DNA from 2 places in the Fusicatenibacter faecihominis genome. Region 2 is predicted to be linked to the other one. Evidence: riboswitches for the same ligand, from Rfam matches in the RefSeq annotation. Region 2 holds a riboswitch; the other holds the start of a gene.
What was found. Region 2 has a riboswitch for ZMP and ZTP ahead of LKD71_RS05840 (formate--tetrahydrofolate ligase). Riboswitches for the same ligand answer to the same signal wherever they lie in the genome.
Positions count from the first base shown of each region.

Region 1: linked by a shared signal. The riboswitch ahead of LKD71_RS16010 (IMP cyclohydrolase) and the one ahead of LKD71_RS05840 (formate--tetrahydrofolate ligase) in region 2 are both predicted to bind ZMP and ZTP.

Region 1 covers NZ_JAJEPR010000045.1:8,774-20,698, reverse strand. Annotated here, with positions in the region: gene LKD71_RS16030 (alpha-L-fucosidase) at 1-1,069, shown strand, start outside; gene LKD71_RS16025 (family 43 glycosylhydrolase) at 1,082-2,881, shown strand; gene LKD71_RS16020 (ZIP family metal transporter) at 3,043-3,822, shown strand; gene LKD71_RS16015 (uracil-xanthine permease family protein) at 3,882-5,297, opposite strand; ZMP/ZTP riboswitch at 5,472-5,552, shown strand; gene LKD71_RS16010 (IMP cyclohydrolase) at 5,651-6,364, shown strand; gene LKD71_RS16005 (phosphoribosylaminoimidazolecarboxamide formyltransferase) at 6,382-7,566, shown strand; gene LKD71_RS16000 (alanyl-tRNA editing protein) at 7,657-8,829, shown strand; gene LKD71_RS15995 (hypothetical protein) at 9,416-9,751, shown strand; gene LKD71_RS15990 (DUF6472 family protein) at 9,913-10,104, shown strand; gene LKD71_RS15985 (TIGR02679 domain-containing protein) at 10,227-11,264, shown strand; gene LKD71_RS15980 (peptidylprolyl isomerase) at 11,280-11,915, shown strand.
Region 2 covers NZ_JAJEPR010000007.1:15,514-32,857, reverse strand. Annotated here, with positions in the region: gene LKD71_RS05945 (L-threonylcarbamoyladenylate synthase) at 1-656, shown strand, start outside; gene LKD71_RS05940 (arsenate reductase/protein-tyrosine-phosphatase family protein) at 643-1,104, shown strand; gene rpiB (ribose 5-phosphate isomerase B) at 1,098-1,529, shown strand; gene LKD71_RS05930 (AAA family ATPase) at 1,698-2,645, shown strand; gene LKD71_RS05925 (DUF58 domain-containing protein) at 2,649-3,737, shown strand; gene LKD71_RS05920 (transglutaminase-like domain-containing protein) at 3,734-5,506, shown strand; gene LKD71_RS05915 (rhodanese-like domain-containing protein) at 5,587-5,895, shown strand; gene yfcE (phosphodiesterase) at 5,972-6,538, shown strand; gene LKD71_RS05905 (THUMP domain-containing class I SAM-dependent RNA methyltransferase) at 6,535-7,695, shown strand; gene LKD71_RS05900 (lectin like domain-containing protein) at 7,692-9,056, shown strand; gene LKD71_RS05895 (XTP/dITP diphosphatase) at 9,060-9,671, shown strand; gene LKD71_RS05890 (metallophosphoesterase family protein) at 9,668-10,147, shown strand; tRNA gene LKD71_RS05885 (tRNA-Pro) at 10,330-10,404, shown strand; tRNA gene LKD71_RS05880 (tRNA-Gly) at 10,421-10,491, shown strand; tRNA gene LKD71_RS05875 (tRNA-Arg) at 10,494-10,567, shown strand; tRNA gene LKD71_RS05870 (tRNA-His) at 10,594-10,667, shown strand; tRNA gene LKD71_RS05865 (tRNA-Gln) at 10,677-10,748, shown strand; tRNA gene LKD71_RS05860 (tRNA-Lys) at 10,811-10,883, shown strand; tRNA gene LKD71_RS05855 (tRNA-Leu) at 11,062-11,143, opposite strand; gene LKD71_RS05850 (magnesium transporter CorA family protein) at 11,200-12,126, opposite strand; gene LKD71_RS05845 (HD domain-containing protein) at 12,288-12,806, shown strand; ZMP/ZTP riboswitch at 12,963-13,045, shown strand; THF riboswitch at 13,136-13,227, shown strand; gene LKD71_RS05840 (formate--tetrahydrofolate ligase) at 13,365-15,050, shown strand; gene LKD71_RS05835 (formate/nitrite transporter family protein) at 15,305-16,078, shown strand; gene LKD71_RS05830 (hypothetical protein) at 16,257-17,344, shown strand, end outside.

The DNA.
Region 1 (11,925 bases), on a different contig from region 2:
TATTGTAAAAGAAGTTTCTGAGGCCTGCAGGGAAGAAGGTCTGAAATTTGGTGTTTATCTTTCTCCCTGGGATGTTCATGAAGAGACATACGGAACACCGGCATATAATGATTATTTCTGCAACCAGCTGACGGAACTCTGCAGCAACTATGGAGAACTTTTCTGTGTGTGGTTTGACGGTGCCTGCCGTACGGCAGATAAGGTACAGGGATACGACTGGGATCGTTACTATTCGTTGATCCGTAAACTTCAACCGAATGCCTGCATCAGCATATGCGGACCAGACGTACGCTGGATTGGAAACGAGGCGGGAGAAAGTCGTGAAGAAGAGTGGAGCGTAGTACCGAAGAGCATCATGGTTACAGAGAGGAATCCGGGCTACTGGAGACAACTGGATACCATGCCGAACTCTACATGGAAAGATATCGGAAGCCGGGATTTTATCAAGGATTACGATGAACTTATTTGGTATCCGGCAGAAGTGGATGTTTCCATACGACCGAGTTGGGGGTATGTAGAGGGAGAAGAAAAACAGCTGTATTCTTTGGAAACGCTTCTCTATATGTATGAAAAAGCAGTGGGCGGCAATGCAACGCTTCTTCTGAATGTACCACCAAATAAAGAGGGACTTTTTGATCTGGAAGATGTAGAACGGCTTGCGGAGCTTGGCAAAGCGATTCGTGGTTTGTTTTCCAGACCACAGACAACCGGGGCAAAAGCCTTTCAGAAGAATGGAAGTAATGCAGAGGCTATACTGGATGCAGACAGAACACACTTTGTGGAACTTGCAGGGGAATGCCAGGAGATAGAGATACAGCTTCAGGGTGAACACACGATTGACTTTATTGTTTTGAAAGAAACGATTGAAAAGGGGCAGCGAGTGGAAAAATTTGCTGTGGATATCTGGAGAGAGGATCAGTGGAAGGAGGTTTATCAGGTGACCACCATCGGCTATCAGCGTTTTGGAAGGATCGAGCCGGTTCAGACAGAGCGGGTACGGGTGCGGATTCTGGAGAGCCGCGGGACCGTTTATCTCACAGAGATTGGCCTTTATTATACAGAAAAATAGGAGTAAATAAGTATGGCAGGATATTTGTTTGTACATTTCACGGGCGAGCAGCAGTATGGGGAGCAGATTTATTTTTCCATCAGCCGGGACGGCCTTCACTGGAAGGATCTGAACGGCCATCGGCCGGTGCTGTATTCGGATATCGGGGAAAAAGGAGCCCGGGATCCGTTCTGTGTCCGGGATGAAAAAAATGGAAAGATTTACCTTTTTGCCACGGATCTTCGGATCGAAGAGGGAAAAAGCTGGGAAACTGCCATTTTCCGCGGAAGCCGGGATATGATTGTCTGGGAATCGGAAGATCTGGTTCACTGGTCCGAGGCCAGGGCCGTGACCGTCGGAAGAGAGAATGCGGGCAGCGTCTGGGCGCCGGAAGCGGTGTATGTGCCGGAAAAAGAGGCTTTTCTGGTTTTCTGGGCCTCACACATCAATACGCCGGACGGAAAAGGCGGGAAGTTCCAGATCGACTGCGCCTGGACAAAGGATTTTGTAGACTTTACTGCGCCGGAAAAATTTATGGAGCGGGAAAAGGATGTCATCGACACGACGATGATTCAGGCGGAAGGCCGTTGGTATCGCTTTACGATGAACGATGTGACAAAAAGAGTCTGCATGGAGTGGGCGTCTGACCCGAAAGGGCCTTATGAGGAGATCAAAAGCGAGACTCTGACAAAGCTTTCCGGCGTGGAAGGGCCGGAGATTTACCGGCTGCCGGATGGCAGATACTGCCTCATTGCAGACCGGTTTATGACGGACGGCGGCTATCTTCCGCTGGTATCTGCCGATCTTGCCGGAGGAAAGTTTGAGATTCTGACGGAGAGCGCCTACGATATGGGAAGTACCAAGAAGCGTCATGGCGGAATCCTTCCCATCACAGATGAGGAATATGAGCGGCTGGAAAAAAACTTTGACCGGATCAATCCGATTCTTCCGGGCCTTTTTGCAGATCCGGATATCGCCGTTTTTGACGGGAAGTATTACATTTATCCCACGAGTGACGGCTATGACAACTGGAGCGGAAGCCGGTTTTATGTCTTTTCCTCAGAGGATGGCATCCATTTCAAGAAAGGGCCGCTGCTTCTGGATGTGGCGACGGAGCAGGTTTCCTGGGCCACCGGTTATGCCTGGGCTCCCTGTATTGCCAGAAAAGGAGATACCTGGTATTTCTATTTCTGTGCTAAAGACCAGAACGGGGAATCCTGTATCGGAATGGCCTGGGCGAAGCACCCGGAGGGGCCTTTTACAGCCTGTGAAAAGCCCTTTATCACGATGCCTCTGGCGAGAGAATGGGGACTTAAGATGGGCTATGGCGGTCAGACCATCGATCCCTCGATTTATCAGGAGGGAGAGGAGTTCTACCTTCTCTTCGGAAATGGTCATCCGGCGATCGGAAAACTCAACGAGAATATGGATGGTCTGATTCCGGGAACCATACAGAATCTCGAAGGACTTTTTGATTTCCGGGAAGCGGTCAGCGTGAAAAAACGCGGTGGTCTTTATCATTTCACCTGGTCCTGTGACGACACGGGAAGCGAGGATTATCATATCAATTACGGAACTTCCAGAGAGCTGTACGGGCCGGTGGAATATCAATATGCGATTCTTATGAAAGAGCCGGAGAGGGATATTTACGGGACAGGGCATCATTCCATCGTGCAGCTGCCGGGAAGCGACTGCTGGAAGATCGCCTACCACCGTTTCGGAACGCCGACAGAGCGCTATCCCGAGGGAAAGGGCTTTCACAGGGAGACCTGTATTGCGGATCTTACCTTTGATGAAAACGGTCTGATGGAGAAAGTAAAGATGTGGGATTAAGAGCTTATAGATAGAATCTGTCAAGAAGCACATCTTCAATGGAAAAATCACTTCCCCTGTGATAAAGTAAAGCTGTTGGAACTGTTTTACCTGAAACTGCATTTACTGAATATAACAGAATCTGCCGCTCTAAAAACGGCAGATGAAGAGGAGATTGTTTTATGACAGTATTTTTAGGACTTATGATTCCTTTTTTAGGCACCACCCTCGGTGCGGCCTGCGTGTTTTTTCTGAAAAAAGAGCTGGGGGCAAATGTGCAGAAAGCGCTTCTGGGCTTTGCCTCCGGAGTGATGGTGGCAGCTTCTGTCTGGTCGCTTCTGATCCCATCTATGGATCTGTCTGCTTCCATGGGAAGACTGGCTTTTGTCCCGGCCTGCGGAGGGCTGTTGGCCGGCATGGCTTTTCTGCTTCTTATGGATCGGGTGATCCCGCATCTTCACATGGGAGCAGAGAAGGCGGAAGGCCCCAGCTGTTCGCTAAAAAAAAGTACCATGCTGGTACTGGCAGTCACTCTTCATAACATTCCGGAAGGTATGGCGGTTGGTGTGGTTTTTGCCGGCATGCTGGCAGAAAATGCGCATATTACCACGGCTGCGGCTTTTGCCCTCGCTATTGGTATTGCCATTCAGAACTTCCCGGAAGGAGCCATCATTTCCCTTCCGCTGAAAGCGGAGAATGATATGAGTAGAGGAAAAGCCTTTCTAGGAGGAATGCTTTCCGGTGTGGTGGAGCCCATTGCAGCTTTCCTTACGATCCTGCTTTCAGACCTTCTCACGCCGGTCCTGCCCTGGTTTCTTTCCTTTGCTGCCGGAGCCATGCTCTATGTGGTAGTCGAAGAACTGATCCCCGAGGCCAGTGAGGGCGAACACAGCAACATCGGAACCATTGGTTTTGCCGTGGGCTTTGCTCTCATGATGGTACTGGATGTGGCGCTGGGATAAGAAAAAAGCGTATCCCCGGTTTTCAAATGCCGGTGTGATACGCTTTTTTTTAAACAATTTTATTTCTGCTCCGCTTTTTCTCTGGGAAGAACAATATTGAGCACGATGGCTACCAGGGCTGCAGGTACAATGCCGGAACCGCCGAAGATCAGCTGTACGGGCTGGGGCAGGCCGGAGATCACGGCACTGTTTGCCCCCAGGCCATAGCCGAGACCAAGTGCTACAGAGACGATTGTGATAGAGCGGGAATTCATGGGCTCCTTCGTGATCAGCTGGATTCCGCTGATGATGATGGAGGAGAACATCATGACGGCCGCACCGCCAAGAACACTCTGGGGCATGATGGAGATCAGGGCCGCCAGCTTCGGGAAGAGGCCGCAGAAAATCAGGAAGATTGCTCCGAAGCCCAGAGCCGTGCGGTTGACGATCTTTGTCATGGTGACAAGGCCAACGTTCTGGCTGAAGGAAGTGTTCGGGAGAACGCCGAACAGAGCAGCCAGGGAAGAACCGAAGCCGTCGCAGGCCACGCCGCCGGAGAGCTCTTTATCCGTAGCTTCTCTGCCCATACCGCCCTCCATAACGCCGGAGATATCGCCGACGGTCTCGACTGCTGTCACAACGAACATGATCAGGATCGGCAGGATTGCCCGGGCATCGAAGACCAGTTTTACCGGCATGAGTTTTGGAACGGCGAACCAGGAAGCGTCGGCTACTTTGGACCAGTTCAGCACCCAGGCTTTGGTAAATTCCACGCCCTCGGCGGTGATGTCGGTGGTGGGAAGGAAGATTCCCATGACTTCGGAAACGATATAACCGATGATGATGGCAAAAAGGATTGCGGAGGTGCTCCAGATTCCCTTGCAGAAATGCTTCAGGACGATGATCGTGACGAGAACGATAAGGCCAAGAATCAGGTTTTCCATGGAGCCGTAATCCGAAGCGGAGCTTCCGCCGCCGAAGGACTGGATACCAACGGAGATCAGGGAAAGACCGATGGAGAGTACAACCGTTCCGGTGACAATGGGCGGGAAAAATTTACGGAGAGGTTTCAGACAGAAGCCTAAGAAGCCTTCAAAAATACCGCCGATCAGGGAAGCCCCCATGATGGCGCCGTAGGTGAGGATGCCGCCGCCCATAACTTTGGCAACACTCTGAAAGACGCCGATGAAACCGGAGCTGGTACCCATGATGATGGGAACTTTACCGCCCACCGGACCAATGGCAAAAAGCTGTACCAGCGTGACGATACCGGCGATCAGCATGGCATTCTGAAGCAGAGTGACCTGGAGAGCTGCCAGCTCCGCATCACCGGAGGTAGCAGAGATGCCGCAGGCGCCGCAGATGATCAGAATGGGGGTCAGGTTGCCGACGAACATGGCAAGGACATGCTGCAGACCTAAAGGAATGGCCTGCCGGAGAGGGATCTTCCCATAAAATTCATAGGGAGAGCCAGTTTGAGATTGAGACTGTTTCATTTCTTTTTCTCCTTCCTGGATAGTAAATAGAACTGGATTGCTTCGCTATGATGCAGTATCAGTAATTCTTGGCACCATTATAGCGACCATTGAAAAAATATGTCAATAGATGCAGAGAAAAAATTTTTTCTGTCGCAAGAGACTTGACTTTGCCGGAAAAGGATGTTAAGGTAAAGACAATTATACGACTGACGGAAGTGGAATTGACCACAGGGAGTATAAGGATGAGATGAGCCGACCGTCTGGGCATGAAGAACCCGGAGTGTCGGTTTTTTATATGTCAGGAAATTCCTGCGGAATTACCTGACATATAAAAAGTTTTGCGGAAAATGTAAAAAAAAGGAGACGAAACCATGGAATTATTATCTTTGGAAAAGGAGCTGAAGGAAAATTCTTATCCTGGAAGAGGAATCGTGATCGGACGCAGCCAGGATGGAACCAAAGCGGTGACCGCCTACTTTATCATGGGAAGAAGTGAGAACAGCAGAAACCGCGTATTTGTGGAAGAAGGACAGGGAATCCGTACCCAGGCATTTGACCCATCAAAACTTACTGATCCGAGCCTCATCATCTATGCTCCCGTCCGTGTACTTGGAAACCGTACGATTGTGACAAACGGCGATCAGACTGACACGATCTATGAGGGAATGGATCAGGAGCTGACCTTTGAGCAGAGTTTAAGATGCCGGGAATTTGAGCCGGACGCACCGAACTACACCCCGCGTATTTCCGGTGTGATGCATATCGAGAATGGCAGATATGATTTTGCCATGTCCATCTTAAAGAGCAACAACGGCGATCCGGACTGCTGTCAGCGCTTCACCTTCTCCTATGATAAGCCGAAGGCTGGCGAGGGCCGTTTCATCCATACCTACAAATGCGACGGCAACCCGCTTCCGAGTTTCGAGGGCGAGCCCAAGCCGGTAGCTATTTCCGGAGATATTGATGCTTTCACAGAGCTGGTGTGGAACAGCCTCAACGAAGAAAACAAAGTTTCCCTCTTTGTCCGTTATATCGACATCGCTACAGGAAACTACGAGACCAGAATCGTCAACAAGAACAAATAAGAAAGGAAGAGCAGATCATGAAAGAACTTGCTTTAAAATATGGATGCAACCCCAACCAGAAACCGTCCCGCATTTATATGGAAGACGGAAGTGAGCTTCCGATCCAGGTGCTTTCCGGCAAACCGGGTTATATCAATTTCCTGGATGCTTTCAACGGCTGGCAGCTGGTAAGCGGTCTGAAAAAAGAGACCGGCCTTCCGGCAGCTACCTCCTTTAAGCATGTATCTCCCGCAGGTGCTGCTGTTGGTCTTCCTCTTACCGAGACCCAGGCAAAGATCTACTGGGTAGACGATATGGACTGGAAAAACTTCTCCCCGCTGGCCTGTGCCTATGCGAGAGCCAGAGGCGCAGACCGTATGTCTTCCTTCGGAGATTTCATCGCCCTTTCCGATACCTGCGATAAAGATACCGCTCTTCTGATCAAAAGAGAGGTTTCCGACGGGGTCATCGCTCCGGGCTATACCGAGGAGGCTCTGGAGATCCTTCATCAGAAGAAAAAAGGAAACTACAACGTGATTCAGATCGATCCGGCTTATGTACCGGCTCCTATCGAGCACAAGCAGGTGTACGGCGTAACCTTTGAACAGGGCCGTCAGGAGTTGCCCATCGACGATGCGCTGATCTCCAACATCGTGACTAAGAATAAAGAGCTTACCGAGGAAGCAAAAAGAGATATGAAGATCTCTCTGATCATCCTCAAATACACCCAGTCCAACTCCGTCTGCTTCGTAAAAGACGGACAGGCCATCGGCGTGGGCGCAGGCCAGCAGTCCCGTGTACACTGTACCCGTCTGGCAGGCCAGAAAGCAGACAACTGGTTCCTTCGTCAGAGCCCGAAGGTTCTGAACCTGCCCTTCCGCGAGGATATCAAGCGGGCAGAGAGAGACAACGCCATCGATGTTTACATCGGTGAGGAATATATGGATGTCTGCGCGGACGGCGCCTGGGAGAAGATTTTCACAGAGAAGCCTTCCATTTTTACGAGAGAAGAAAAACGCGCATGGCTGGATCAGCTGACCGGCGTTACCCTTGGTTCCGATGCCTTCTTCCCCTTCAGCGACAACATTGAGCGCGCTCACAAGAGCGGCGTTCAGTATATCGCAGAGCCGGGCGGTTCCGTCCGTGATGAGGATGTCATCGCAACCTGTGATAAATATAACATGGTAATGGCCTTCACCGGCATCCGCCTGTTCCATCATTGATTCCGAAAAAACAATAAGATTTTTTCATCCCCTGCTTCTTACCCAAAAGGAGTGGGGGCTTTTGAGTTATATCAGAAAGGAAACAAAACTATGACTACACGAAGACTGTTTGAAGAAAATGTAAAAACACAGCGTTTTGAAGCGAAAGTACTTTCCTGTACGGAAGAGAAAGGAAAATACCGCATCGAACTGGATGCCACGGCTTTTTTCCCCGAGGGCGGCGGCCAGCCCGGCGATCAGGGAGAACTTTTTCCGGGTTTGAATGAAAATGGCGAGCCGGTGAGGGTTCTGGATACCAGAGAAAAAGCCGGTGCGATCTATCATGTGACGGACAAGGCGATTCCCGAAGGAACGGAAGTTTTAGGTCGCCTGAACTGGGACAAACGTCTGAGAAACATGCAGAACCACAGTGGAGAGCATATCCTTTCCGGACTGATCCACGCGAAATATGGTTATAATAATGTAGGCTTCCATATGGGAAGCGACGCAGTGACGCTGGATCTCGACGGCGTCATCGTCCCGGAGGAGCTGCCGGAATTTGAACGTCAGGTTAATGAAGTCATCGAAAAAAATGTCGAGATCGAGATTCTCTATCCCAGCCGGGAAGAGCTGGAGAAGATCGATTATCGCAGCAAAAAAGAGATCGCCGGTCAGGTGCGGATCGTACGGATCGGCTCTTACGATACCTGCGCCTGCTGCGGAACCCATGTGGAATATACCGGAGAGATCCGTCTGGTAAAGCTCTTGGGAATCCAGAATTATAAGGGTGGTGTCCGGATCTCCATGCTGGCCGGAAGAGACGCGATCGAAGATTATGAGAAGAAGCATGCCATGATCCAGGAGGCAACCCATCTTCTTTCTGTGAAGCCGGATCAGGTGGACAACGGAGTCCGGAAGCTTCTGGATGCCAATGCGGCTCTGAAATCCAAACTCATCGCTTTCCAGCGGCAGATCGGGGAGGAAAAGGCCGCTGCGATTCCGGAAGGAACCAGGAAGATCTGCTTCCTGGAGCCAAATTTCCAGAGTGATGAGCTTCGGGAGATGTGCAATAAGGCAGCCGTGAAGGCGGAGCTTGTGCTGGGCCTGCTTCCGATCCGTGAAGGTCTGTGCCAGTATGTTCTCATCAGCAACCAGACGGATGTCCGGGAGCTGGGAAAAGCCCTCAACGAGAAATTCAATGGAAAAGGCGGCGGTCAGCCCTCCATGGTGCAGGGAACGCTGATGGCCGACGGAGAGGAAATCAAGGCGTATTTTCTGGAATAACAGGAAAAAGTTTAGAATTTCTTAGGACTTTTTCGAAAAAAGTTCCCCTTTCCGACACAGACTCATCACAATTGGAATCTATAATAGGTTTCAACAAAGCAGTGATGCTTTTTCATATATACTTTTCTCTCTTTTCTTGGGACCTGTGTAAGCGGCACGGGTCCTTTTTGTATGCGAAAAATCCCTTTGCCCGAAACTCCCGGAATAAATTTCGCAGAGCTTCCGGATCATCGGAGACCTTCTGGAGTTCATCGAAGCGTTTTTCGCGGAGCAGCAGCCGGTTGACGGAACACATGGCAGAGATTCCGCAGGAAGCTTCCGGGGAAAAATGAGGTGTTTCTGCAAATAAGGTTCGTAGCTCCTGTTCCCGGAGAACTTCTTCCAAGATCGGCGAGACAGAAGAGAGGGCGGGAAAACGCCGGGCGAGGGAAGGCAGTTCGGAGGAATGGCGGACCAGAAGGAAACGGGAAAAGGCATAGAGATCCGGAAAGGCAGAAAGAGAGGGCTGGAGGGCAGAAAGATTGAGGACACGGCGGGAAAAGGGCAGAGAGGAGGCGTCGAAATTTCCATAGAAAAAAGGATTTTGTTGATTGGCTTCCTGAAAAGTGAGAAAGACTTGAAGGAAATTTCCGCGTGGAACTGTAAAAGAGGCATTTTCGGGCGGACTTTCAGAGACGGCAAAGGGAAGCTGACCGGAAAAGACAGGAACAAGCTCAAGAATGAAAGAGGCCCGGTTGTCCGGTCGTACCTGGAGACAAAAGCCACCTTCATACAGGCTGCCGGGATACCAGAGAACAGATACCAGCCTTTTAGGCGGAAAACCAGTCAGTGCGGCGGCGAGAAGCTTTCGTGCGGCGGGATATTTTTTAAAAAAAGAGAAAAAAAGATCAGGTTTCAGGATCCAACAGGGAAAAAATTCTGACATGAAAAACCTCCAGAAAGAAAAAAGAGACGTTGCCCGATAAAGAGGGCTATGCTAGAATGAAAGATGTGAAAAATGCTTTCCTATACTGTATCAGAGAGAAAGAAAAATGTCAAGAAAAAGATTGCAAAAATATGTTTTAAATAGAAGGAGAAACGAACATGCAGAAAAAGAAAACCACTGGAAGCTGTGAAAGCTGCGCCTACTATGCCTACGACGAAGATTACGAATGTTACACCTGTGAGATGGATCTGGACGAGGACGAGCTGGTGCGCTTCCTTTCAGACGCCTATTACGACTGCCCCTATTACCGGAACGGCGACGAGTACCGGGTGGTGAGAAAGCAACTCTGACGCGGAAAGGAAAAAGAAAATGGAATATCTGGAACCAATCAATGAAACCTCCTATCTGTCCGTGCCAAACGCACAGGTCTACCGCAAAATCATGCGCTGTTTCTACCGGGAATATGGAAAAAATGCTGGAAGCCTATGCCGGAAAAAGCCTTAAAACAAACAGGGAACTTCAGGAAGAAGATCAGTTCCGGAGGGAGAAATTTTTAAAAACAAATCAGTTCTATTTCCGTGAAAAAGCCGGTGCTGACTCTCTTGCATTTCAGTGGATAGAAGAGCTGCTTTCCAGTAAAAAATATGGCTATTCCCTTCTTATGCGGGAATATGGGAAAGACGCGCTGCAGGCAGAAGAAATCTTTCGCCATACAGGAAGGGCACTCATAAAACTGGAAGAGATGGAAACTTCAGGGGAAGAGCTTCCTTTGGCTGTGTTTGCAGCGGAGCTTTCTGATAATCCGCACTACTTTGACCGGGGAACAGCAGCGGGACTTCTTCTTGTGCATGCCATCTGTTTCAGGGAGAAACGGGGACTGCCGGAAAATACCCATGAGTGGCGGGAGCTTCTGGAGGATGTGGGAATTGTACCGGACAATATTTCTTCCCAGGTTCATGTCTGTGGACTCAGATTGAAAAAAGGGGAAAGCTGGCATCCGGCTTATGAGGCTTTTTATGAAAACGGGGAGCCCTGTGTTGTCACAATGGAAAATCTGAAAGATATCACAGAGGCAAAAGCCATTGACAATCAGGTGTATGTGGTAGAAAATGAAATGGTCTTTTCCTATCTTACCAGCAGTGAGAAAAAGAAAGCCTGTACGATTCTCTGTACCTCCGGACAGCTTCGGAGCGCTGCAGTGAAGCTACTTGATTTTCTGGTGAAAAGCGGAGCTTCTGTTTATTATAGCGGAGATACAGATCCCGATGGACTTGGGATTGCGGACAGACTCTGGCAGAAATTTCAGGCTTCCGTCCATATCTGGCGGATGGGACCGGAAGACTATGAAAAAAGTCTGTCTGGGGAGGCAGTAGGCAGATTCGGGCTTGCAAAGCTGGAACAGCTTAAGCATCCGGTTTTAAGAGAAACGGCAGAATACATCAGAAGAGAAAAGAAAGCCGGCTATCAGGAAAATCTGCTGGAAGAGCTGGCGAAAGATATTCAGAAGTAAAGGAGACTTAATTTCATGAAGAAAAACAAAAAGACCACAGGAATCCTGGCGGCGATTCTGATCGTGCTTGTCGTCATTGTGGCGGCAATTATCATTGTTTTTTCTGTACGCGGCAAGAAGAGCACAGAGAGCACCACGGAAACCATTGACGCAGCAGGCAAGCATCATGTGGAGATCCAGGTAAAAAATTACGGTACCATCAAGGTGGAGCTGGACGGCGATACCGCTCCGATCACTGTGGCAAATTTTCTGAAACTTGCTCAGAACGGCTTCTATGACGGTCTGACCTTCCACCGGATCATCGACGGTTTCATGATTCAGGGTGGCGATCCAAAAGGAAACGGAACCGGCGGTTCAGATGAGACCATCAAGGGCGAATTTTCCGGCAACGGTGTGGAAAATAACATTTCCCATGTGAGAGGAACGATCTCCATGGCCCGTTCCCAGGATATGGACAGCGCCAGCTCCCAGTTTTTCATTGTGCAGAGCGACAGTACCTACCTGGACGGCCAGTACGCCGGTTTCGGAACTGTGACCGAGGGTATGGATATCGTGGATCAGATCTGTAAGGATACGCCGGTGCAGGACAGCAACGGAACCGTCAGTGCTTCCGATCAGCCCGTCATTGAGAGTATCAAAGTCATCGACTGATGAGAAAAGA
Region 2 (17,344 bases):
ATATTGCAGCTCCCAGCGCCAACACTTCCGGAAGACCAAGCCCCACAAAGGCTTCCCATGTGGAGGAAGACCTCTGCGGAAAGATCGACATGATTCTGGACGGCGGCGAGGTGGACATCGGTCTCGAGTCCACGATTGTGGATGTGAGTACGGATCAGCCGATGATTCTTCGACCGGGCTACATCAGCCAGGCGATGCTGAAGGAGGTCATCGGGCCGGTGGAGATTGACCGGGCGCTGCTTCTTGACAGCAGCAAGGCCCATCCCAAAGCGCCGGGCATGAAATACAAGCATTACGCTCCCAAGGCAGATCTCAAGATCGTCGAAGGCAGAGAAGACGAAGTCATCGCTGCCATTAACCGTCTGGTGGAGCAGGGAAACAAGGCTGGAGAAAAAGTCGGTGTCATCGCCACGGAGGAGACGAAAGGTCTCTACGAGGGCGGCATTGTAAAATCCATCGGAAGCCGGAAGGACGAGCTCAGTATTGCCCGCCATCTCTTCGGGATTCTCCGGGATTTCGACGAGCTGAAGGTAGACCGGATCTATTCGGAAGCTTTCGACACACCGAGAATGGGCCAGGCCATCATGAACCGCCTGATGAAGGCGGCGGGCCACCAGGTCATCAGTCTTGGGGAGAAAAAGGATGAAAAGGTTTGACAGATTGATTTTTGTGAGCAACAGCGATACCTGCCGCGCGCCCATGGCAAAAGGAATTATGCGGAGTAAATACCTTTTGAGCGATCTCGAGGTGGACTCGAGAGGGCTGGTGGTGCTTTTTCCGGAGCCTGTAAATCCCAAGGTGGAGGCGGTTATGGAAAAGCATAACCAGAGCCTGAAGGATCACACGGCGGAGGCGCTTCGGGAATCAGATTTTGATGAGAGAACTCTGATCCTCGCAGTGGATGAGGAGAATCAGAGGAAGGTTTTTGAAAACTATGAAAACGCGCAGAATGTATTTCTGCTTTCAAACTATGTGAGCAGTACGGAGGAGATCAAAGACCCCTACGGCGGTTCCCTGGAGGATTACGGGGCCTGCTACGATCTGATGGAGAGCCTGATCTCAAAACTGGTCGTGCTGTTAAATGAGGAGGAATTGTTATGTTAGCAATCGGATGCGATCACGCAGGATATGAACTGAAACAGGAGATCATCAAACATTTGGAAGAAAAAGGCATCGAGTATAAAGATTTCGGCTGCTACAGTGAGGAAGCCGTGGACTATCCCGTTTACGGCAAGCTGGTTGGCCATGCAGTAGCTGACGGCGAGTGTGAAAAAGGCATCCTGATCTGCGGAACCGGTATCGGTATCTCCATGGCAGCCAACAAGATCAAAGGCGTCCGCGCAGCTCTCTGTTCCGACTGCTTCAGCGCTGAGGCTACCCGTCTCCACAACGACGCGAACATCCTGGCTATGGGTGGAAGAGTCGTAGGCACCGGCCTGGCCCTGAAGATCGTAGATACCTTCCTGAATACGGAATTTTCCGGCGCGGAGCGTCACATCGCCCGAATCCGCCAGATTGAGGAAGATTGATTAAATGTTCAGGAGCCACTGTTCCGCGAGGTGTTTTGGCATGAATATGCCAAAATCCCGAGAGGTGCACGCAAAAATCCCATCGCCGAAGGCGATTTTTGTTGGATTTTTGCTCGTAACTGTGAAAATACTGAACAGTTACGACTGATCCTTGTAAGGGGGAAAAATATGATCGAAAACAAATCGGCAGCCATCATGGCAGAGATCACCAAAGCGGTGATCGGAAAAAATGACATTGTGGAAAAAATCCTCATGGCCGTTCTGGCCGGTGGACATGTGCTGATGGAAGATATTCCCGGCGTGGGAAAAACGACCATGGCTCTGGCTTTTTCCAGGGTACTGAGCCTGAAGGAAAACCGTATGCAGTTCACTCCGGACGTTATGCCCTCGGATATCACTGGTTTTTCCATTTTTCAGAAAGATAAAAACGAATTTGTATACCAGCCCGGTCCCATCATGTGCAACTTGTTCCTGGCAGATGAGATCAACCGTACCTCACCGAAGACCCAGTCGGCTCTTCTGGAGGTAATGGAGGAGGGTAACGTGACTGTGGACGGCGTGACGAGAGAGGTTCCGAAGCCCTTTATCGTGATCGCGACCCAGAACCCTATCGGTTCCGCCGGAACCCAGATGCTTCCCGATTCCCAGCTGGACCGCTTTATGATCTGTACCTCTCTTGGTTACCCGGATGTGGAGACAGAGATCGAGATCATCAAGCACAACAACGGCCAGAGTCCGCTGGACGGCCTCAAACCGGTGGTCAATGCGGAGGAACTTCTGGAGCTTCAGAAGGAAGTGGAGCAGGTCTTTGTCCATGATGTGATTTTCCAGTATGTGGCCCATCTGGTGGCAGCGACGAGAGAGCATCCGATGTTGGACCTTGGCATCAGCCCCAGAGGAACCATCGCCCTCACCCGTATGGCGAAGGCTTCCGCTTATATAAAAGGAAGAAACTATGTGGTTCCCACGGATGTTTCCGATGTGTTTAAGGAGGTAGCCGTTCATCGTCTGCAGCTCTCAGCCAAGGCCAGAGTCAACCATGTGACGGCGGAGGGCATCATTTCCACGATTCTTGAGAGCGTGCCGCAGCCTCTTCCGGAGAAAAGACAGGGGTAGCCTATGAGGAAGATCGCATATCTGATCCTGACGACGGTGAGTTTTTACCTTTGTATCATGTATGACGGGGCGGCTCCTTTTTATCTCTTGGGCTTTCTGCTTCTTCTGGCGGCGGCTCTGTACGGGAGTTCCTGGTATCTCCGGGCGCATCTTAAGATTCATCTGAACGTGCAGATTCCCGTGGTGGAAAAAGGCCAGGAGTTTCCAGTAGAAATCTGGGTGGAAAATACCGGCTTTCTTCCTATGCCGAAGATCCGCCTGACTCTGCTCCACGACAGCGATTATGTGGGAAAACCGGAGAAAAAACGACTGACGCTTGGCATTGGTCCGAAGAAAAAAGAACGGCAGAAAGAGAAATTTACGATGAAATATGCCGGCCGCTATTATTTCTATGTGACGGAGGCCAGAGTCTACGATGCTATCCGGCTTTTTTCAAAAAAAGTCCAGGTCCGGGATGACAATGTGTTTGTGAACGTCCTGCCCACGATCCGGGAGATACCTGTGGAGGTGGATCCGCGGACCAGACAGCATATGCCGGACAGCGACGAGTACGCCACGGACCGGAAGGGCGAGGATGTTTCCGAGATTTACGCGATCCGGGAATACCGACCCGGCGATTCCATGAAAGCGATCCACTGGAAGCTCAGCGCCCGTACGGAGCACTGGATGGTGAAGGAATTTTCCTTCCCCCAGGGCGTGCAGGTGCTTTTGCTGCTGGATCTTTACACAGCCAGCACGAAAAACTTCCGGGAGGAGGAGATGGATGCCCTTCTGGGAAATTTTTCCTCCCTTTCTTACAGTCTGGCGGGAAAAGGCGTGAGCCATGTGGCGGCCTGGTATGACGATGCGGCGGGAGAACTTCGCCGCTGCAGGATCGACGACGAGGAAGGGACCTATGCCATGGTGGACCAGCTTTTGGCTGCCGTCCCCTACGGCTGGCAATATGATATTGAAAACGGCTACGACAAGGAATATCCGGGCGAAGTTTTTGCGGCCACCCTGATTTTTGATACGGAAGGAAAGCTTCAGAACAACGGAAGGGTGATCGCAGAATTTGGAACGGAAGGCCAGGAGCAGCAGGTGATTGTATGATACAGGATTTTCAAGTTTTTCTGAATATCGTCGGACAGGGACTGTCCTGGTTTTTCGGTCTGGAGCTTTCGGACTGGTGGGCTGCTCTGGTGCAGAATGGGACGGATAAATTCTGGGTGGCCGGAATTGTGATTTTTCTCGGGCTCATTCTGGTGGGCGGCTTCTTTTTCTGGGGACTTCGCTTCCTGTCCTACTGCCTCATCGCCAGTTATCTCGGCCTGATTCTGGCAGGTGGCGAGAGTCCGTCGGTCTGGACCATGACGGCAGCGATCCTCTATGTGACTGTCACGCTGGCAGCCGGGACCGGGAAAAGAGGAAAGCATTTCAAAATGGCCGGGAGCAGTGCTTTGTCTGTCCTGATCTTAAGCGGCGTTCTTCTGGTGGCGAGCGCCCAGATCGGAGTACCCCTCCTTCAGAAGGCTTTCGGCGATGTGCTTCCCCTGCGGACACGAATCCAGCAGACCTCACTTCTCCATGTGTTGAACCAGTTTCTGCCGGAAGAACTGAAATTTCAGGACGGAACCGGCGAGTACGAAGGTGGAAGCCTGGAGGTGCAGGGCGACGGACCGGATTTCAGCGGACGGACGGTGGTCACGGTGGAGAGCGATCAGAAGCCCGAGAACCCGGTCTACTGGTCCCGCTATATGGGAAATCTGTATACAGGTTACAGCTTCAACGACGAGGGCGATCTGGATGACCAGAAAAACCGTTACAACATCCAGTATCCGAAGCGAAAACTGGCAGAGCTGAAAGCTTTCTGTGATGCCAATCCCCAGGAGACGCCGCAGGATATCGTTGATTTTATCGTAAATACCCTGAGAGACAACACGGTATACAACCTTCAGGTGGATTCCCCGCCGGATGGGAAGGATTTCATCGAGTATTTCTTTTTTGAGAAAAAGGAAGGCTACTGTATTCATTATGCAGCTACGGCCGTGATGATGCTTCGGATGTACGGGATTCCGGCCCGCTATGTGACGGGCTTTCTGATTCCACCTTCCCTCTTTTATCTCAACGATGAGGGAGTCTGGCAGGCAGATGTTCCCGATGACCATGCCCATGCCTGGGCGGAGGCCTACATTGATGGCCGCTGGGTACGGGTGGAGACTACGCCATCCGGAGGCTTCACAGCGGATGTGCAGGAGGCCATGGGAGAGGAACCTGAGACAGAAAACGCGACAGAGATGGAAACACAGACCGAAGGGGACAGCCCGGAGGCCGGAACCGAACTAGCAGCTGAAATAGAGGGCGGCAGTGAAAATGCAGCGTCCTCCGGAAATGAAAATCAGACGGAAAACGGCGGGGCAGCAGGGACCCTTGGAGAACTTGAGGCCTCTGGCGGTCTTCCGGAAAACATCGGTCCTTCCTGGGTTTTCCTGCCTGTGGTTCTTCTGCTGGCAATGGTTTTGATTTGTATTGGTCTTTTTATCCGCCGTTTCATGATTCTTGAGAAACGGAAAAAAGCTTCTGTGCAGGAGGTCTTTGCAGCTATCTTCGAGGTGTTGACCGTGGGAGGCCTTCCGGCTTCCTACAGTCTTCTGACGGAAAATCTGGAGGATGAGATTCTGGAACGGTTTGTCTGGATTCAGGAGCCGGAACTTCACCGTGTACTGGAGATTGTTCTCCGCACGACCTACGGACCGGAGACGGCCACAGAAGAGGAGCGGAGAGAGGTCCAGAACCTTTACCGGGCCATCTGCCGTCAGCTTGGCAGAGAACAGAAGGGCATGTCGAGATTTGCCTTCTATCTCATTGACGTATGGATTTAACGAAAAGAGCAGCTTTGAAAAAGGCTGCTTTTTTCACGCCCATTTTGTCCCGGGCATATCCTTATTATGGGGGTGAAGGAATGAATTTTGAGATGATCACGCCAAAGGAACTGGACCGGTATCTCCATCGCGGGGATACCTTTATCATAGATCTTCGGCCGCCGAAGGAGTACCGGGAACGCCATCTGAAAGGAGCAGTAAACATTCCCTATGAGAAGCTTTCTGGCTGCTGTCTTTTTCCAAGGGACCGTCTTCTTCTCTTTTACTGCGACCGGGGCTCCATGAGTATGGCGGCGGCCAGGGAATATGCGGAAAAAGGCTATCGGACCAAAACGGTGGTGGGCGGTTTTCTGGCCTATCAGGGCCGGGAGACAGAATCTTTCCGTTGACAGAGTCGCATTTCCTAACTAAGATAGAAGAGAAACAAGAAACAAGAGAAGTAAAGAACAGGAGGATAGGCTTATTATGAAGCTTATGTTTGCATCCGATATCCACGGCTCCGCTTATTACTGCAGAAAAATGCTGGAGGCGTTTCAGGAAGAGAAGGCAGAGCGTCTGGTTCTGCTTGGAGATATTTTATACCACGGACCGCGCAATGACCTGCCAAAGGAATATGCGCCCAAGGAGGTCATTGCTCTTTTAAATCCCATGAAAGACAAGATCTATGCCGTACGGGGAAACTGTGAGGCGGAAGTCGATCAGATGGTTCTGAATTTTCCGGTGATGGCAGACTACTGCGTGATCCTGGCTGACGGAAAAGCGATTTACGCCACCCACGGCCATATCTATAATGAAAACAATCTGCCGCCGCTGAGTGAGGGTGATGTGCTGATCCACGGCCATACCCATGTGCTGAAAGCCGAGCGCCGGGAAGGCTACACCCTCTTAAATCCGGGCTCCGTTTCCATCCCCAAGGAGGGCAACATCCCGACCTATGCGATTCTGGAGGACGGCATTTTTACTATCAAGGGCTTTGAGGGCGAGATCGTGAAGACTCTGGATCTGAATGAGAAAGGAACAGAAAAAGCATGAAAATGATTGAACTGGTAGCACCCTGTCATTTTGGAATGGAGGCCGTGCTGAAACGGGAAATCCTGGATCTGGGCTATGAGATCAGCCAGGTGGAGGATGGCAGAGTGACCTTTCTGGGAGATCTGGAGGCGGTGGCCTACGCCAACGTCTTTCTCCGTACCACGGAGCGTATCCTGATCAAAGTGGGAAAAATCCACGCGGAAACCTTCGACGAACTTTTCGAGGGAACCAAGGCCCTGCCCTGGGAGGATTTTATTCCCGAGGACGGAAAATTCTGGGTGGCAAAGGCCAACTCCATCAAGAGTAAGCTTTTCAGCCCTTCCGATATCCAGTCCATCATGAAAAAAGCGATGGTGGAGCGCCTGAAGACCGTTTATCACCGGGAGCGTTTCGAGGAGACCGGGGCGGAATATCCGATCCGCGTTTCGATTTTGAAGGACGAGGTTCTTATCGGTCTGGACACGAGCGGCGTTTCTCTTCATAAGAGAGGCTACCGCCAGATGACGGCTCCGGCTCCGATCACGGAGACGCTGGCCTCCGCGCTGATTCTTTTCACCCCCTGGAAAAAAGACCGGATTCTGGTGGATCCCTTCTGCGGAAGCGGCACTTTTCCCATCGAGGCGGCTATGTTGGCAGCAAACATGGCTCCGGGCATGAAACGTCATTTCCTGGCGGAAAAATGGGAAAATCTTATTCCGATCCGTCATTTCCAGGATGCGAAAGAGGAAGCAGCCGATCTTGTGGATTTGTCAGTGGAGACCGATATTCAGGGTTACGACATCGACGGCGAGATCATCAAGGCGGCCCGGGCCAACGCTAAAATGGCCGGTGTGGATCATCTGATCCATTTCCAACAGCGCCCGGTGTCCGAGCTTTCCCATCCGAAAAAGTACGGCTTTGTCATCACAAATCCGCCCTACGGCGAGCGTCTGGAGGAGAAAAAGAACCTTCCTGCTCTCTATAAGGAGATGGGCGACGCCTTCCGCCGCCTCGATTCCTGGTCCGAGTATGTGATCACGGCCTATGAGGACGCGGAGAAATACATCGGAAGAAAAGCGGACAAGAACCGCAAGATTTATAATGGTATGATGAAAACCTATTTCTATCAGTTTCTGGGGCCGAGACCTCCGAAACGGAAACAAGAGGAGAACGCTTGATCAAAAAGTTAGAAGGAATTTTGCGGCTGGCGATCCTCTGCCTGGGCGTTTATCTGGTTTATACCTTATACCGGCCCCAGGCGGACCGACTGATCCGAGAAGTGAAGGAGCAGGTCTTTACCACGACGGAAAATCCTGCCGCTCTTCTGACGGAGGAGAGGCAGGAAGAAACGGAAGCGCAAAAAACACTCTCCTTTCCGGCGCGCTACGATTCCAGAGATTACGGCCGGGCGCCTGACGTACGGAACCAGGGAAGCCTTGGTACCTGCTGGGCGGTGGCGGCTGTCTCCGCATTGGAGGCGTCGCTGCTCCCTGAGGAGCACCTTCGTTTTTCGGCGGATCATCTGTCGCTGCAGAACGGTTATGCGAAAAGCCAGGATGACGGCGGGGCCTACACGATGACGATGGCTTACCTCACGGCCTGGAAGGGACCCGTGCTGGCGGAGGAAGATCCTTACGGGGACGGCTACTCGCCGGAAGGCTTAAGTCCCAGGAAGCATGTGCAGGAAATTCAGATTTTGAGGGACCGTGCCTCTATCAAGGAAGTGGTTCAGGCCCATGGGGCGGTTCAGACCTCTCTATATATGGATGTGCAGTCGGATTACAGTTCCGTTTATTATAATGAAAGAACGGCTTCTTACTGTTACCCGAAGGAGGAAGCGCCGAATCATGATATTCTCATCATCGGCTGGGACGACAATTTTCCGGCTTCCGGTTTTACCTACAATGTCAAGGGAAACGGGGCCTATATCTGTCAGAACAGCTGGGGAACCTCTTATGGGGAAAACGGAATCTTTTACGTTTCCTATGAGGATCCCAATATCGCGGGCTATGCGCTGGCCTATTCAAGGGTGGAAGAGCCGGATAATTACGATTCGGTCTATCAGTCGGACCTTTTAGGCTGGGTGGGTCAGCTGGGCTACGGGACCGACAGCTGCTATTTTGCCAACGTCTATACGAGCCGCGGGGCAGAAGAGCTGAAAGCTGTAGGTTTTTACGCCGTGGGGGAGAATACGGAATATGAGATCGCTATTGTGGATGAATTTCAGAATGAACTCTCGCTCTCGGCCTTTTCACCGGTGCAGACCGGAACGCTTGTCCATGCAGGTTTTTACACGATCGATCTTAACGAGCCAGTGTCTTTGAGTGAGGGGCAGCGCTTTGCCGTGGCCGTGAAGGTGCGGACGCCGGGGGAAAGTTATCCAGCAGCAACCGAATACAAAGCGGACGAATACACGGAGACTGTGGACCTTTCCGACGGGGAGGGCTATATCAGTATGAAGGGCTATCAGTGGACGCGGACGGAGACAGAATACAGCTGCAACATCTGTCTGAAAGCCTATACAGATAAGGAAGGATAAAAAATGAAACGAATTGTTTTTGCAACAGGAAATGAAGGAAAAATGAAAGAGATCCGCATGATTCTGGCGGATCTTCAGGTGTCGGTCCTCTCCATGAAAGAGGCGGGCCTTCAGATCGATGTGGAGGAAAATGGAAAAAGCTTTGCGGAAAATGCGGATATCAAGGCCACGGCTATTCAGAAGCTTTCTCCCGGGGATATCGTTCTTGCCGATGATTCCGGTCTGGAGATCGACGCCCTGAACGGAGAGCCGGGCATCTATTCAGCCCGCTATATGGGCGAGGACACCTCCTACCGGATCAAGAATGCGAACCTCATCGAGCGCTTAAACGGGGTTCCAGATGAAAAAAGGACCGCCCGGTTCGTCTGTGCCATCTCCGCAGCCCTGCCCGGCGGAAAAATCTTGAGAAGCCGCGGAACCATCGAAGGCCGGATCGGCTATGAGGAGAGAGGGGCCAACGGTTTCGGCTACGATCCGATTTTCTATCTGCCGGAGTACGGCTGCTCTACCGCAGAGCTGGATCCCGAGACAAAGAACAAACTGAGCCACAGAGGCAAAGCCCTGGAAGCCATCAAAGAAGAGCTTCGCCCCTTCCTTGAGGAGGAAAAAAGATGAAGATACTCATCGTCAGCGATACCCACGGTCAGGAAAAGAACCTGGAAGAGGTCCTGAAAAAAGAAGAACCCATCGACGCTCTGATCCATCTGGGAGATCTGGAGGGCGGAGAGGATTTTATCAGCACCCATGTGAAATGTCCCGTTTATCTGGTCAGCGGAAATAATGATTTCTTTTGCTCTCTTCCGAGAGAGCGGGAGATCACCCTGGGAAAATATAAGGTGCTCATCACCCACGGCCATTATTACTATGTGTCCCTGGGCGTGGAGGAGCTCCGGCGGCAGGCTGTGGCCCGGGGCTATCAGGTGGCGATGTTCGGCCACACCCACAAGCCTTATCTGGAGACGAAGGACGGCGTCACGATCCTGAATCCCGGAAGTCTGTCCTATCCCCGGCAGGAAGGACGGCGGCCAAGCTACATGATCATGGACATCGATGAGGCGGGGGAAGCCCATTACACCCAGAAGTATCTTTAAAAAAGCTGTCCGGCGGCGGGAAAACAGCCCTGTTGCCGGGCGGAAAATGTTGAATTTTCGCATAGTTCTAATAGTTTGAAAAACTTTGAAAATTTTTTAAAAAAAGGTGTTGACATTTAAGAGACCTTATAATATAATATGTCTTGCGTCAGGGAAAAGACGCAGGACAAGAGCGCCAAGAACGGGGTGTGGCTCAGCTTGGCTAGAGCGCCTGGTTTGGGACCAGGAGGCCGCAGGTTCGAATCCTGTCACCCCGACTAAATTTTAACACTTGCGGGTGTAGTTCAATGGTAGAACACCAGCCTTCCAAGCTGGATACGTGGGTTCGATTCCCATCACCCGCTTTGAGTCTGTAGCTCAGTTGGATAGAGCAACGGCCTTCTAAGCCGTGGGTCGGGGGTTCGAATCCCTTCAGGCTCGTTTGCACGACCTGTGCAAGGAATATGGTGGATATAGCGCAGTTGGTTAGCGCGCCAGATTGTGGCTCTGGAGGCCTAGGGTTCGAATCCCTATATCCACCCTTTCTTTTTGGGCTATCGCCAAGCGGTAAGGCACAGGACTTTGACTCCTGCATTCGCCGGTTCGAATCCGGCTAGCCCAGCTAGGCGATAAGCCAGTTGGGGCAGAAGAAAAAAGAAGTCCTTTCTTATATAAATTGAATATGGGGTATTAGCTCAGTCGGTAGAGCACTTGACTTTTAATCAAGTTGTCCGGGGTTCGAATCCCCGATGCCTCACTCTTTGAAAGTGGCGGAAACTCAGCAGTTATGCGGGTTTCCGCTGTTTTTGCGTGTATTAACGAGTTAAAAGTTTCTTTTTGTTGCACATGATTTTAGAAGACGTCTGCATGGCGAAAAGTCCTGTTTTTAAGAGCTTCCAACAGAACCCAATCTGCTGAAAGCTGTTTTCTATTTATGCGGCCAGTGGGACTTGAACCCACACATCTTTCGATACAGGAACCTAAATCCTGCGCGTCTGCCAATTCCGCCATGGCCGCCGACCCATTCATTATACCCGGAAGGCGGCGGCCTGTCAACTCTTCCAACGGGCCGTTTACAGCAGCTTTTTCTTCTTGAAATAGAGAATCTCCAGAACGATAATTAGGATACTGATGAAGATGACGGTTGGATACCCATATTTCCAGCCAAATTCCGGCATGCCGGGAAAATTCATGCCATACCAGCCTGCGATCAGGGTCAGGGGAAGGAAAATGGTGGTAACAACGGTCAGGATACTCATGACGCGGTTTTGCTGGACTTCAATCTGGGACTGGTACAGTTCCCTCAGCTGCAGGAGATATTCCCGGAGCATTTCCACATGGTCATGGAGGCGCTCGCTTCGTCCGGCATATAGCTGCCAGCCGGCACATTCCTCCCGGGTCAGGGCCTGACTGATATTTGCCTGCATGAGATCTCCCATATTCATCAGCTGTTCATAGTAAGAGTGAAGTCCGGAGAGCTTTTTCCGATATCGGAGGAGCTCTTCATTGAAATGCTGAGGCTGTCTGGAAAGAAGCATTTCTTCTACCTGATTCAGCCGTTCTTCAAATTTCTGAAGATAGAGAACATCCTCCTCAATGAGGAGTTCAAAGAAATTCAGGAGAAACTGATTCAGGGTACAGCCCTTTGTGGAATCTTTTCGCATCCGATCCAGATAAGATTTAAGTTCGCCGGTCTCTGTGATGAGAATCAGCGTCTGGTCTTTCTGATAAAAACCAAAAAGCAGCAGAGAAGTGTTCTCCTGTTTTACGGGGATCTTCATGGTTCCCTGGATGCAATCGGAAAAAGTTTCGATTTTACAGTACTGGACAGGTGAGAGGCTTCTTTTTAACGTTTTCCGGTGGGGATAGTCCCCGGAAAGATCGCTGAATTCTTTCTCGTCCATAAGCAGGACTTCCCAGCTTGCCGGGAGCGTCTGGCTGTCATTTTCTTTCGCCGGCCGGAGCTGGCCGCGTTCCATATCAAAAACATATCGGATCATACTCTGCCTCCTGTAAAAATAATATTTTTATCCTACCACATTTTCATAGAAAGTCCATAAGATTTCATGAAGATTCTGTGTCATCTCTTGACAAAGGAAGAAACAGGTATTTATACTGATTTCAGAAACTGTTGACTGCTTAAGAAAGGCAGGAATGTAGATTGTCCGAAAAGAAAGAAATCTGCCTGAAAAACGAAGAGGAGTTTTTCAGGATCTTAAAAGAGGTAAAAAAAGAATCCAGACTTCAGGAGACGGACCAGTATCTCCAGCATGGTGTGACCAGCGTCTACCGGCACAGTCTGGCCGTGGCTTATTTCAGCTGTTATCTGGCAGAGAAGATGCACCTGAAAGTCCGGACCAGAGAGATGATCCGGGGAGCCCTTCTTCACGATTATTTTCTCTATGACTGGCATGAAAAGTCAAAGGACCACCGGCTCCACGGCTTCACCCATCCGGCCAGAGCCTTGAAGAATGCGGAGCAGATCTTTGACCTCACGCCCGTGGAAAAAGATATCATCAAACGTCATATGTTTCCTCTGACACCGGTTCCTCCGGCCTATCGGGAGAGCTATCTGGTCTGCCTGGCTGATAAGATCTGTTCCTCGTATGAAACTTTCCACCGGGACCGGGTGGACTGGCTTCTCTACCATCTCAAAACCCGCGCAGCCAATGCCAAATGATTACAGGGCATTATGCAGGAAAGTGGAAGGTACTGTAAAAGGAAACTGTCGAAAATAGACAAAGGAGAAAGAAAAAAACGCGTAAAAAGCAGTGCAAATTTTTGTTAAAGTATTGACAAAAGGAAAAATGTGGTGTATACTGATGCCATCATATGAAGAAGTTCTGATTACTGACGGATGATTGTGGAGTACCACAGGGGAATCAGAATTATAAAGGGTCGACCGTCTGGGCAGCATTCCATCACGGGAGTGTTGCTTTTTTTCGCGATAAGGTCCGGAAAATCCGCCGGGCTGGACGCCAGTTGAAGTGGAATATTAAATTTTACCCAAGTAGAGTAGATGTTATACGTTAAGTGTCACAGGAGGGGAAGACTTCCTGCGAACGAAGGTTCAGCCGCGTTATAATATCGCTTCCGCTACTGCGAAATTTTTCACTCTTGAGCCGTATGTGAGATACGGACGGAGTCATGAGAGATGCTTCCAGTGTATGGAAGTCGCATGGCGCCTGAATTTAATTAAAAAAGCGGATATTTAATTATTGAAAGGAGATATTATATCATGGGTTACAAATCAGACATTGAGATCGCACAGGAAACTGTCATGGAGCCGATTACCGCTATTGCAGAGAAAGCAGGTATCGATCCGAAATATCTGGAGCAGTATGGTAATTACAAGGCAAAAATCGACTACAACCTGTTAAGAGAGACAGAGGGCAAGGATGGCAAGCTGATCCTGGTTACCGCTATCAACCCGACACCCGCAGGAGAAGGAAAAACCACTACTACCGTAGGTCTGGCAGATGCTATGCAGAAGCTTGGCAAGAACGTAATGGTAGCTCTTCGTGAGCCGTCCCTCGGACCTGTATTCGGAGTAAAAGGCGGAGCAGCAGGCGGCGGATATGCCCAGGTAGTTCCCATGGAGGACATCAACCTGCACTTCACCGGTGATTTCCATGCGATCGGCGCGGCAAACAACCTGCTGGCAGCAATGATCGACAACCACATTTTCCAGGGCAATGCTCTGAACATTGATCCGAGAAAGATCACCTGGAGAAGATGCGTAGATATGAACGACCGTCAGCTTCGTAACGTAGTAGATGGTCTTGGCGGAAGAACAAATGGCATGCCGAGAGAGGATGGCTACGATATCACCGTTGCATCCGAGATCATGGCTGTTCTCTGCCTTGCAAAAGACATTACGGACCTGAAAGAAAGACTTGGAAGAATTATCATTGGATATACATATGGAAAACCGTCTGAGCAGAAACCGGTTACCGCAGCAGACCTGCACGCACAGGGCGCTATGGCAGCTCTTCTGAAAGACGCTCTGAAACCGAACCTGGTTCAGACTCTGGAGCATGTACCGGCAATCGTACACGGCGGTCCCTTCGCAAATATCGCACACGGCTGTAACTCCGTAACCGCTACGAAGATGGCTCTTCGTCTTGCTGACTATGCCATCACAGAGGCTGGTTTCGGTGCAGACCTTGGTGCAGAGAAATTCCTGGATATCAAATGCCGTATGGCAGGTCTGAAACCCAACGCAGTTGTTATCGTAGCTACTGTTCGTGCTCTGAAATACAACGGCGGCGTTCCGAAGGCTGACTTGAACCAGGAGAACCTGGAGGCTCTGGAGAAAGGACTTCCGAACCTTCTGAAACATGTAAACAACATCAAAAATGTATACAAACTGCCTTGCGTAGTTGCTATCAATGCATTCCCGACCGATACCAAAGCCGAGCTGGATCTGGTAGAGGCTAAATGTAAAGAGCTGGGTGTAAACGTTGCTCTGTCCGAGGTTTGGGCAAAAGGCGGCGAGGGCGGTATCGCTCTGGCAGAGGAAGTTATCCGTCTGGTAGAGGAGCCGAACGACTTCACCTACTCCTACGAGCTGGAAGGAAGCATCGAGGATAAACTGAACCAGATCGTTCAGAAAGTATACGGCGGTAAGAGAGTTGTTCTGACTGCTAACGCTAAGAAACAGGCTGCTCAGCTGGAAGCTCAGGGCTTCGGCAACTGCCCGATCTGTGTAGCTAAGACTCAGTACAGCCTGACAGACGACCCGACAAAACTGGGTGCTCCGACTGACTTTGAAGTTACCGTTCGTAACCTGAAGATCTCCGCTGGTGCAGGCTTCATCGTAGCTCTGACCGGTGATATCATGACCATGCCTGGTCTGCCGAAAGTTCCGGCTGCTGAGAGAATTGATGTAGACGAGACCGGTAAGATCACAGGACTGTTCTAATCAGAAAAATTTAAAATCAGGAGTTCTCCGCTCGATTTTGGGCGGAGAGCTTAGGAAATAGCATGAGAGCTCTGGGCCCGCATTGTTTCTCATGCTATTTTTGTAACCATTTGTCCATGCTGCTGTTTTTCCGAGTATGGCTGGTGTTTTTTTGATTCAGGTATGCGGAATGTCTGCGGATCAGACAAAAAAATTCCGCTGATCCGCGGCAGAAAAAAGGCATTCTGCATATCCCAAATACAGGAGGTAGGAATATGTATCAGGATGCATTTGAGGCAGTCTGTAACGCTGCCAAAGCGAAAACGAATTTATTTAAGAAAAACCCGCTGGGATATTTTGTATCTGCCATGGTTGCTGGTATGTTTATTGCCTTTGGTGCTTTCATCAGCAACGCAGCTGCGGCTCCTTTTGCGGATGCACAGGATCCCATGCAGAAATTTATGAACTCTATGACCTTCAGTGCCGCACTGAGTATGGTATTGATGGCAGGAGCTGATCTTTTCACCGGAAATAACTTCATCCTTTCCTCTGCGGCTTTTGCCAAAAAGATGAAATGGAGCGATGTGGTGAAGATCTGGGTGGTATGTTATCTTGGAAACCTGGTGGGAAGCCTGATCGCAGCCTTTATTTTCCAGGCCAGCGGAGCTGCTTCCGGAACCGTCGGGCAGCTTTTTGCAGCGGCAGCAGAGAAGAAGATGACCGCGCAGGCCATCAATCTCGTACTGAAAGGTCTGCTCTGCAACACTCTGGTATGTATCGCCGTATGGTGCAGCATTAAGCTGAAAAGCGAGGCCGGAAAGCTCATCATGATTATGTGGTGTATCCTTACCTTCATGCTCTGCGGCTTTGAGCACAGCATCGCAAATATGACAACCATGGCAGTCGGAATGATGAATTCCACGAGCGGAACCCTGACCATCGGCGGTTATATTTACAACCTCGTCTGCGTTACCATCGGAAATATGATCGGCGGCGTTGTCTTCGTGGCTCTGCCCTATTATCTGATTTCCAAAAAAACAGAAGCATAAAAAATAAGAAAGAGTACAGACAGAACATGGGAAAAATCCTGTGGACTGTCTGTATTTTTTGTGCTCTGCTAACCTCGTTAAAATAAGTTGTTACATAAATATTACAAAAAGGTTGCGTAAATGATAGAAAATATGTTATAATGATTTAAACGCGAAGATTTTTACAAGGAGGAGCAGTATGAGAGAGCGAATGAAAAAGTTTTTTATGGCAGGGATTTTTCTGCTGTTTCTGATCGTTCTGACCATACCGGCTGAGAGCCAGGCCGCCGTACGTTATAATCTCATCAAAGATGTGACCAGACAGGAGACTCCGGAAGGACAGCTGATCGATGTGGCAGGAAAGAAACGATACCTTCTCAACTCCGGCACTTACCTCAAAAATCAGTGGATCAGCACGAATGCAAGGATTTATCATTTTAACAGATATGGGTATGCCGATACCGGATGGATTACTTATCAGGGAAATAAATATTTTTTACGGGCATCCGGAGCGCTTCATCAGGGAGGCCTTTTGTGGATCAAAGGAAGGATTTACCTTTTCAGGTACGGATATGGCCATCTGATCACCGGCTGGGTGACGCTGAGAGGGGAACAATACTATTTCCGCGAGACCAACAACAACGGAGCTATGATTAAAAACTGGTGGGTGGATGAAAAGTGCCTGGGCCCGGATGGAAAAATGAAGAAAAACGCCTGGGTCGGCCAGTATTATGTGGGCGAGGATGGCGTACGGGTGAAGGATGCCTGGGTTGATGACTGCTACCTTGGCTCTAATGGAAAGAAAGTGACCAACAGCTGGGTGGGAGACTACTATGTGGGCGAGAACGGAAAGAAGCTTACGAACACCTGGCAGGATGGCTATTATCTGGATGAAGAGGGAAAGATCACGAGAAACGCCTGGGTCGGCGATACCTACCTCGGTGAGGACGGACTGCCTGCGACGCCTCCGGATTCCGATGTGAGCAATGAGGTGAAGCGGATTTTTGTGGGAGATTCAAGGACCGTGGGCCTCTATCAGATCATGACGGAGGATACGCTGGTGAAAGCAGGCTCCACACAGTCAGCATTGAATCAGCTGGCCAAGGGCCGTACGGACCTCTATATAGGAAAGGTTGGAATGGGATACGACTGGCTGGCTGCTTCCGCTGTGGAAGAGCTGAAGACCGTACTGATGCGTTATCCGAAATCAAAAGTGGTTCTCCGTATGGGAATCAACGATCTGGGAAACATCAGCGCCTACATTGCTCTCTATAAAGAACTCATGAA